DNA from 3 places in the Bacillus sp. TL12 genome. Region 2 is predicted to be linked to each of the others. Evidence: riboswitches for the same ligand, from Rfam matches in the RefSeq annotation. Region 2 holds a riboswitch; each other region holds the start of a gene.
What was found. Region 2 has a riboswitch for lysine ahead of LOK41_RS04250 (aspartate kinase). Riboswitches for the same ligand answer to the same signal wherever they lie in the genome.
Positions count from the first base shown of each region.

Region 1 (3,292 bases), on a different contig from region 2:
TGACAATGTAACAGAAGATATGAAAGTTGCTTGGGAAGAGCCATTCGGCCCAATCCTTCCAATTATCCGCGTTTCTTCTGATGAGCAAGCAATTGAAATTGCGAACAAATCAGAGTTCGGTCTGCAAGCAAGTGTCTTCACAAAAGACATTAACAAAGCATTTGCAATTGCGAACAAAATCGACACTGGTTCTGTTCAAATTAACGGACGTACAGAACGTGGCCCTGACCACTTCCCATTCATCGGTGTAAAAGGTTCTGGTATGGGAGCACAAGGTATTCGGAAGAACCTTGAGTCTATGACACGTGAGAAAGTAACTGTATTAAACTTAATGTAAATTTTAGAAGCTAGTCTACGATTGTAGATTAGCTTCTTTTTATATAAATACAGATAGAAGCGATCAGTTCCTTTTTTGGCCCCATGCCAAGTGAAAACAAAAAGAGAAAGCGAGTGGAGATTTCCTTTTATTTTCATAGCCACGACTTAAGTGCTTGAAAATAAAAATGGATATGTGTTAGAAAATCAAGTTAGATATATATTCTTTTATTCACCTATTCACTTATCTCATATGTTTTAGGGCTACTATTCATTACCCAATCCATTACATTCTCTAATAAAGGTACATCATAATGATGTTGTTTTTCATTGTTCAAGTTAGACAAAATCTCAAAAATATTTTTTACATTTTCTTCAATACTAACTGCATCTACAAAATGGACTCCATGAGGAGAAACAGTATTCATATATTGAAAATACTGCTTTTGTGGTTCTATAAGACTTAAATGTTTTTCAAAGTTACTTCGTCTTCGAGTAGTATCCTTTTCTTTCCTTTTTCTTAATTCTGTTTCACTTGTAGAAAGATGAATGTAGACATTCGGAAATCCTATATGTTTTCGTTTTATTCGATTTACATAAAACTCTTTCAAAAACGGTAAAGTTTGCGGAAATTCCCCCTGATAAATCCAGTTATACCAAATGGGCTGAAAAATATCTCCATCAAATAGAACTACATCATACGATTTTAGTTTTTCTTGTGCGATTTGCCACCTTTCAACTTGCCTTTCAAGATACCAATTTTCCGGTTCAGGATTAGGGCGCTGAAATAAGAAATTCACCTCTGGAATCACATAAGCATTGTACAATTCTGCAATCCTTCTACACGTTGTCGTTTTGCCAATACCACTTGCACCCTCCAAACAAATTAACTTCATATCGCACCTCCATTTTTCTTTATAAAACACGATTTCAATATTCTGCTTTGTCAATGTAACACAACTATCAACAAGATTCTTCAAAAGAACCTATTTCGAAAAAGCTCTCTCTTCTTATATAAATCCATTTTGATTTTTCAGCATATAAGCCACTGCTATACTTGCACCCGCCTGCTTTCTCTGTTTTAACTTGGCATGGGGCAGGAAGAGGATCTGACCGCTTCTATACATGGCCGGATGCTCTCTCCCGTCTAAAAAGAAAGGGTTTATGTCAGTTTTTAATTTGGATCTATATATAATGACAAATTCTTCACTATAGTCTGATTATTAACATAGCCATTGACGTATAAAAATTCATTTGTTACCCTTGATTATGTGAATTTAATACATAAATCCTCATTCGTATCTCGGTGAGGTAGAGGTTGCAGTCATTAAGATTATCATTTCGGGAGATGTAGTGGCATCGATGAACGAATGGGAAAGGAATGATTGCCGAAGTAAGAAATGTCCACCATGCATTCTTGCTGGGTCTGCTACTTAATAAGTACAGAACTGTCACAAGCATTTTGTTTGTGGAGAGCTATCGAGAGGTATGTCGTGGGTTTCTTATAGGATAGAAAGTACGTAGCGACAATGACACGTGCTTTTTTTGTTTTGTATGAAGCTTACCTTACTTCCTTTTTGGAAGACATACATATCTCCTCGCTTGACTTGGTTATACTAACTTTGGAGGTATTTTTTATGCAACAGAAAAAATGGGGCTTTTGGGTACTGACAGCATTCGTTGTCGGCAATATGGTTGGCGCTGGTATTTTCATGGTGCCAAGTACATTAGCACAAACAGCAAGCCCTCTCGGTGTTACTTTAGCTTGGTTAACAACAGGGTTTGGTGTTTTAATGCTAGCTCTTGTTTTTGGTAATTTAGCAATTCGTCGTCCTGATTTAACAACAGGACCACAAAGTCATGCATATGCTTTATTTTCATCACCAAAAAAGAAAAAAATGGCTGGATTCAGCATAGTTTGGGGCTACTGGGTCGCAAACTGGGCAAGTAATGTTGCGATTATTACATCTTTTGCAGGTTATTTATCACTCTTCTTCCCGATTATGAAAGATACACGTCTCTTATTTTCAATTGGTACTTTCAATGTTGAAGTTGGAAAACTCATTACATTTTCTATCTGTTCGCTCTTATTATGGGGAACACATATGATTTTAACAAACGGTGTAAACGGAGCTGGGAAATTAAACTTCCTCGCAACAACAACGAAGGTGACTGGATTCCTTCTATTTATCGTTGTTACTTTGTTTGCATTTCAAGCTTCTAAATTTGGACAATGGTACACACCAATAGTTGATAAAGAAGGCGTATCACATGGTCTACTTTCACAAGTGAATTTAGCTGCACTTACAACACTTTGGGCATTTATCGGTATTGAATCAGCTGTTCTTTTATCAAACCGAGCGAAATCTCCAAAAACGGTAAAACATGCAACTGTAGCTGGATTATTAATAACTGTTGCCATTTATTTAGGAATTACCATTTTAACAATGGGTGTTCTTCATATGGATAAACTACAAGCGTCTGAACGTCCATTAGCTGATGCATTAAATGCTGCAATGGGTCATGGCGGCGGGAAATTAATGGCCTTGCTTGCCCTTACTTCCCTATTCGGCTCAATCCTAGGCTGGATTTTATTAAGTTCAGAGGTACCGTATCAAGCAGCAAAAGAAGGATTCTTCCCTTCCTTCTTTGCAAAAACAAACAAAAAAGGAAGCCCAATTTATTCATTAAGACTAACAAATATTATGTCGCAAGTCTTCCTTTTCTCAACACTATCAGGAACAATTGCTGAGGCCTATACATTCGTTATTACTGTCTCAACTTTAGCTTACTTAATCCCTTATCTCGTTTCACCAATCTTCCAATTAAAACTCGTTGCAACTGGTGAAACATATAAAAATGAAATGGGTTCACGAATTATGGATGGCATTATCGCATTCATCGCCCTTTGTTATGCACTATGGGTAATTAAAACAGGATCTTCAGATATAAAAACATTCCTTCTTGGAATTGGTCT
Region 1 covers NZ_JAJJBY010000013.1:24,816-28,107, reverse strand. The annotation lists gene LOK41_RS14245 (NADP-dependent glyceraldehyde-3-phosphate dehydrogenase) at 1-337, shown strand, start outside; gene LOK41_RS14240 (AAA family ATPase) at 552-1,211, opposite strand; lysine riboswitch at 1,620-1,802, shown strand; gene LOK41_RS14235 (amino acid permease) at 1,953-3,292, shown strand, end outside.
Region 1: it holds a riboswitch for lysine, as region 2 does, so the genes downstream of both, LOK41_RS14235 (amino acid permease) here and LOK41_RS04250 (aspartate kinase) in region 2, are expected to answer to the same signal.

Region 2 (3,292 bases):
ACCACTAAGTACAGAAAGCATCCGTACCTCTTCTGGGTGATTAAATAATATTTTTGGCACAAGTCCTTGATACATCCATACAAAAGAAAGTATCAAACAAACAATCCAGTGAATAATCGATTTCTTTATTAGCAACCGAGGGTGAACCCCCTTTTCTAGCCATAACTTTAAAACGTCAAAACTCCATGCTGTAGCCCACCCTAATAGTGACCAAAATACATATGAATCTATCATTCTTCCTATACGGCCAAACCTCGTCTCATAATCATATTGCGTTTCAAAGCAAATCTTTTCTCCATTCGGTGTATACTTCCAATACCCCCTTCCTATTTTTATCAACGAAAGTTTACTGTCTGTCCAAAATTTTAGTGAAGATATTCTCTCCCCTGATTCCTTTCGTAATTGACCTACCGATTCCCCTTCTCCAGCTATCTCAAGCCCAAAACCCATTTTCGTTTTGTATAAAAAACGTTGCGGTTCACCTTCTTTTCTCTCTAAATACGATATTTCAGTAAACCGCGCATCCCACTCTGTATGTAACGTTAGATCTTGTGTATACTTCCATAGTTCTTCCATTGATGTTTCCATTTCTGCTCGAACATAAATTGGTTTCGGCCTCTTCACCCTCTCTCCCCCACTCCCTCTATATTACTAATGTATATATAAAATCCAATTCCATCTATATTTTTCAAATATTTCTTTTTATTTATTTAAAAAGATTAAATTTTCAAAATATTAATAAAGCACTTGATTTCCTAAAATATTTTAATTATTATAAAACAAATGTTACCAAATAACTTCATAAACCAAACACTCTCGCCCAAAACGTGAGATAGAGGTTGCAACGCTTATAAGTATTCTAAAGGAGACACAGAGATGTCTATGAGTTTAGAAAAAAGGAAGTGTTGCCGAAATTGATAAATTTCTCTGCATTTATCAATTGGGGCTGTTTTCGAATAGAAACAGAACTGTCATATATACAGACGTGTATATGTGAAGAGCTATCTACAAAAAAGAGATATCATGTTCTATATGATATTCCTTTTTTGGCGGTTTTTTTATTAGCTCCTTTTTCTGTTTCCCTTTTCCTGTAACAGCACCATCCTCACCTATTTGAGATGGTGTTTTTTGTTTTTCTTTCCGGTAACTACAGGAATACTTAGGGACTTGTATATCGCTCTTATATGTTTTTACACCTTTCCTAATTTACGAATAAAAAATGGATGAAAGAAGGAATTTGCAATGGAAACGATTGTTCAAAAATTCGGTGGTACTTCTGTCGGAAGTATCCAGCGCATTCAACATGTAGCAGATTTAATTATTGAAGAATATGAACGAGGGAACGGTGTTGTCACTGTTGTATCTGCAATGGGAAAAAGCACAGATGAGCTTGTTGCACTCGCTACCGCTATTAGTGAAAATCCGAGTAAACGTGAAATGGACATGCTCCTAACAACTGGCGAACAAGTAACAATTTCCTTATTAACAATGGCATTGCAAGCAAAAGGATATCAAGCTATTTCACTAACGGGCTGGCAAGCTGGTATTACAACTGAATCTGTACATGGAAGCGCAAGAATCACTGATATTAACACAGAACGTATTCAATCCTATTTACAAGAAGGTACGATTGTAATCGTTGCTGGCTTCCAAGGATTAAGTGGAGAGAACGAGGTTACTACACTTGGCCGCGGCGGTTCTGATACAACTGCTGTCGCATTAGCAGCTGCGCTGAAAGCGAAAAAATGTGATATTTATACAGACGTCACAGGCGTTTACACAACTGATCCCCGCGTTGTAAAAGACGCATATAAATTAGATGAAATTTCTTATGATGAAATGTTAGAACTCGCAAATCTTGGAGCTGGTGTACTGCACCCACGCGCTGTTGAATTTGCAAAAAATTATAACGTCGTTTTAGAAGTTCGTTCAAGCATGGAACAAGAAAATGGAACAATTGTAAGGGGAGAATGTAACATGGAACAACAATCAGTGGTAAAAGGTATTGCATTTGAAGATAACATTACACGTGTAACAATGAAAGGGTTAGAACAAGAATCACTTTCAACTGTTTTCTCTACACTAGCTACAGCTCATATTAATGTTGATATTATTATTCAAAGTATTACAAATGAAGGTACTGTACATCTATCCTTCTCTATTCATTCGAATGATTTAAAAGAAACACTCGAAGTATTAGAACAAAATCAAGAAACGCTTCATTATGAATCTGTAGAATATGAAAATCACCTAGCTAAAGTATCTATCGTAGGGTCGGGCATGGTATCAAATCCTGGTGTTGCGGCTAGCATGTTTTCTACATTAAAAGAAGAAAATATTCATATTAAAATGGTAAGTACATCTGAAATTAAAGTATCTGTTGTCATTGATCGCCTCCATTTAGTAGATGGTGTAGAAGCACTTCATCAATCATTTATGGCAAAAATTGAACCTATGGTACAAATGAATTAATTTGATGTTGAAAATAACAACAAAGAATCTTTCTTTGTTGTTATTTTTTTATCTAGCAAAATAGTATTATGTTACACTATTACATGTGAAATATTTTCCAAATATCTTTTAATAGATTCAAAAAACATGTAAAGGTGGATCCGTAGTGAGAATAGAAAAAATACTTTTAGTAGATGATGAACAAGGCATACTAGATATGTTAGTACTTACACTAAAAAAAGAAAACTTCTCTCATATAACAACCGCTACCAATGGAGCTGAGACATTAACTCTTATTAAAAATCATCCATTCGATATTATCTTACTCGATGTGATGCTACCGGATATTGATGGATTTGAACTATGCAGACAAATTCGAAACTATACAAATACTCCTATTTTATTTGTAACAGCGCGCTCGAGTGATTTAGATAAATTAACAGGACTAGGAATTGGCGGAGATGATTACATAACAAAACCATTTAACCCTTTAGAAGTTGCTGCCCGAATTAACGTCCAATTGCGTAGACAACATATGATACAAGAACTGCACAATGAAGAAAAATTTAACCTACATTTTAAATCCTTTTCTCTATATCCTAGCGAAGGATTGATAACAGTAAACAACGAACCTGTACATTGCACCGCTAAAGAACTAGAATTACTTACTTTCTTATGCACACACCCAAACCGAATTTTTACTGCTGAACAATTGTACGAGCAAGTATGGGGATTGACTTCTATGGGTGATGATAAAACAGTCGTCATGCATATCTCTAAATTACGTAAAAAAATAGAAGAAAACCCTAAATCACCTACATACATTGTCAATTTAAGAGGG
Region 2 covers NZ_JAJJBY010000003.1:129,218-132,509, forward strand. The annotation lists gene LOK41_RS04245 (DoxX-like family protein) at 1-624, opposite strand, end outside; lysine riboswitch at 826-1,012, shown strand; gene LOK41_RS04250 (aspartate kinase) at 1,243-2,472, shown strand; gene LOK41_RS04255 (response regulator transcription factor) at 2,618-3,292, shown strand, end outside.

Region 3 (3,292 bases), on a different contig from region 2:
TTTTCCGATATATTTTATATTTTTTATTTTTTTAAAGGAGTTGCCCAGTTCGAACAACTCCTTTTTATTGATTATACAAGCTCTTTTATGCGTATGCGATCGTTCCTAATTATATTTTCATATGTTTCGCGTTCGACAACGACTTGTGATGCCCCGCCTTTTGCAAATACTACAGCCGGTCTGCGTATGCGATTGTAATTATTCGCCATAGAATATCCATATGCTCCCGTACAAGAGATTGCTAACAAATCTCCTGAAGTAACTTGTGGCAGTTCTATATCCCAAATTAGCATATCTCCACTCTCACAACACTTTCCAGCAATTGATACAATCTCTTCGGCATTTTCTCTTCCTCTATTAGCAAGCATTGCCTCATAACGTGCTCCATATAAAGCTGGTCTTAAGTTATCCGTCATTCCTCCATCAACTGACACATATTTACGAATACCTGGAATATCTTTTACAGCTCCTACTGTATAAATTGTTGTTCCTGCATCTCCGACAATACTACGCCCTGGTTCAATCCAAATTTCAGGGAGTGGATAATTCTTTCTTGTAAATTGTTCCCTCACTGCATTCGTTACAGCATGCACATATGTGTCAAGCGTAAGCGGTGTATCAGACTCTGTGTAGCGGATTCCAAATCCTCCACCAACATTTAATACAGTTACTACATAGCCAGTTTCTTCTCTTATTTCTTCTAAAAAGTTCCGTAATACTTCAATCGCCCGAACAAATCCTGCTGTTTCAAAAATTTGCGATCCAATATGCGAATGAATACCTAACACATTATAATTTGATTTCTTTAGTGCTATTTGAATCGCCTGCATTGCCTGGCCAGTAGAAACTCCAAAACCGAATTTCGAATCATCTTGCCCTGTTGTAATATATTCATGTGTATGCGCCTCTACTCCAGGTGTAACTCGAATTAATATATTTACAATTTTTCCATACCGCTCTGCTAAGTCATGTAATATTTCCATTTCCAAGAAATTATCTACTACAAAACAGCCAATACCTGCTCGCAGCGCCATTATGATTTCTTCTTCCGTCTTATTATTACCATGAAAATGAATGCGTGATGCTGGAAAACCAGCTTGTAAAGCAGTATATAATTCGCCACCAGAAACAACATCTAAAGACATATTTTCTTCACGAGCTACTCGGCACATCTCCATGCACAAGAACGCCTTACTTGCATATGCTACTTGGTAAGAGAACCCACTTTCCTGGAATGCACGATGAAATGCGCGACATTTTTCACGAATAGTAGCCTCATCGTATACATAAAGTGGTGTCCCATATTGTTTTGCTAGCTGCGTTGTATCGCATCCTCCAATTTCTAAGTGTCCTTGGTCATTGATTCGGCTTGTGCCGTGTAAATACATTTGAATTCCTCCCTTATTTCCTCTAAAACTCATACCCTCAACCATCTTCTATTCATTGCAGCACGCTTTTAGGTAAACAAAAAACGCGCGGAACAATGTTCACACGCGTTTCTTATTAGGAATAATGTATCATGAAAAAATAAACGAGTTGTTATCTTCTCAAATAAGAAACCGCATCAACATCTCCAAATAGCTCTCCATAAAATAAAATTTTATGACAGTACTACATTTATTCAATGTAGTCCCAATATATGAATGCGGTGGTCATTCTTATATTTCGGCAATAGTCCCTTTCAAACTATGATCAAAGATTCCACTAAATCTCCCATAGCTTACTCTTTCCTATCGCGGCCTCTACCTTTGAGAGTAGATGAGGTAAGTCTATTTAATTTTCAAACATCTTATATTGATATTAACAATACCAAATGAATAAATTATTTGTCAAACAATTTTTTATATTGGTTTTTTACAATTCAATTTCGTATCATTTGGTAAGCGCTTTATATCTATTTTTTTCACAATCCATTCTCCTTCATCATTATCAAATGTAATTCTTATTTTTTCAAATGGAGGAAGTACTTTCCCACCTATACCAGCTTCATATTTTGTCACTTCAATTACTGTTTGAAATAAGTATGTACCACTATAAACTTTTTTTAGACTCACAATTTTCGGACAATCATATGGCTTTAGTTTTCCATAATGCTTTTCAATTGCAACATTTATTTTCGGAAATAATACAGAATAGAGTGCATCTTCTACCAAAAGTACATCATATTGTGCCGCCATCGCTGCTGGAGAAACAAATAATATAAAAACACTACATAATGCTAAACAAAATAACTTTCTCATTACAACCTCCATATCCTTACGAAACGTTTTTATGGTGCGATTTAAATCAACGGATTATACACCATCCATTTATTAAAGTTTCACTTTATTGTCTCCCACTTCTCTTTTTCTAATCGATTGTTACAAAAAGCATCCACAATTTCGTTTTGTTCTCGTATAATAGTACACGTAGTATAATAATCATAAACATATAGGGCTGTTCGTATATATAAAGTGAAACTTCTATTCATTAAAGTACAATCACTAGAACTGTCATACGTATAAGAGAGGAGTATATTATGTTACAACATTTGTTTCCAAAATTACGATTTGCACTTGTTGCAGTCGTTTTATTATGGATCAAAACATATATTGTGTACAAGCTAGCCTTCGATATTAAAATTGATAGCTTCTTCGAAGAAATGATGCTTTTGTTTAATCCAATTGCTTCATTGCTTTTATTTTTTGGCCTAGCTTTATTCGCAACAAAATATCGAAATCGCCTTATTATTGGCATCAGCTTTTTGCTATCATTTATTTTATTTGGAAACGCGATGTTTTATGGATTTTATAATGACTTTGTCACATTTCCTGTACTATTCCAAACAAATAACATGGCGGATTTAGGAACAAGCATTAAAGAACTATTTACGTACAAAACATTACTTCTATTTGCAGATGCAATTATTCTAATGTTCCTTTCGCGTAAATTTCCAAGCTTTTGTGATAGCACACCGCTATCACGATCTGAAAAACGAAGCTTCTTTAGTGGTGTAACAGCTTTATTCGTATTGCAAATTATCGTGGCTGTTGTTCATAAACCTCAGTTATTTTCACATTCTTTTGACCGTCAAACTGTTGTGAAAAATCTAGGTTTATACACATATCATCTATTTGATATTACACTTCAGTCTAAATCTTCTACAGAGCGTGTATTCGCAAGCGGAGATGGTCTTTCTGAGATTAAAAACTACATGAATTCAAAAGATAAACAAACTGATAAAAATTCATTTGGAGCTGCAAAAGGAAAAAATGTCATTTTAATTTCAATGGAATCAACACAAAATTTTGTA
Region 3 covers NZ_JAJJBY010000011.1:40,195-43,486, reverse strand. The annotation lists gene lysA (diaminopimelate decarboxylase) at 72-1,388, opposite strand; lysine riboswitch at 1,571-1,753, opposite strand; gene LOK41_RS12595 (DUF3888 domain-containing protein) at 1,842-2,240, opposite strand; gene LOK41_RS12590 (LTA synthase family protein) at 2,519-3,292, shown strand, end outside.
Region 3: it holds a riboswitch for lysine, as region 2 does, so the genes downstream of both, lysA (diaminopimelate decarboxylase) here and LOK41_RS04250 (aspartate kinase) in region 2, are expected to answer to the same signal.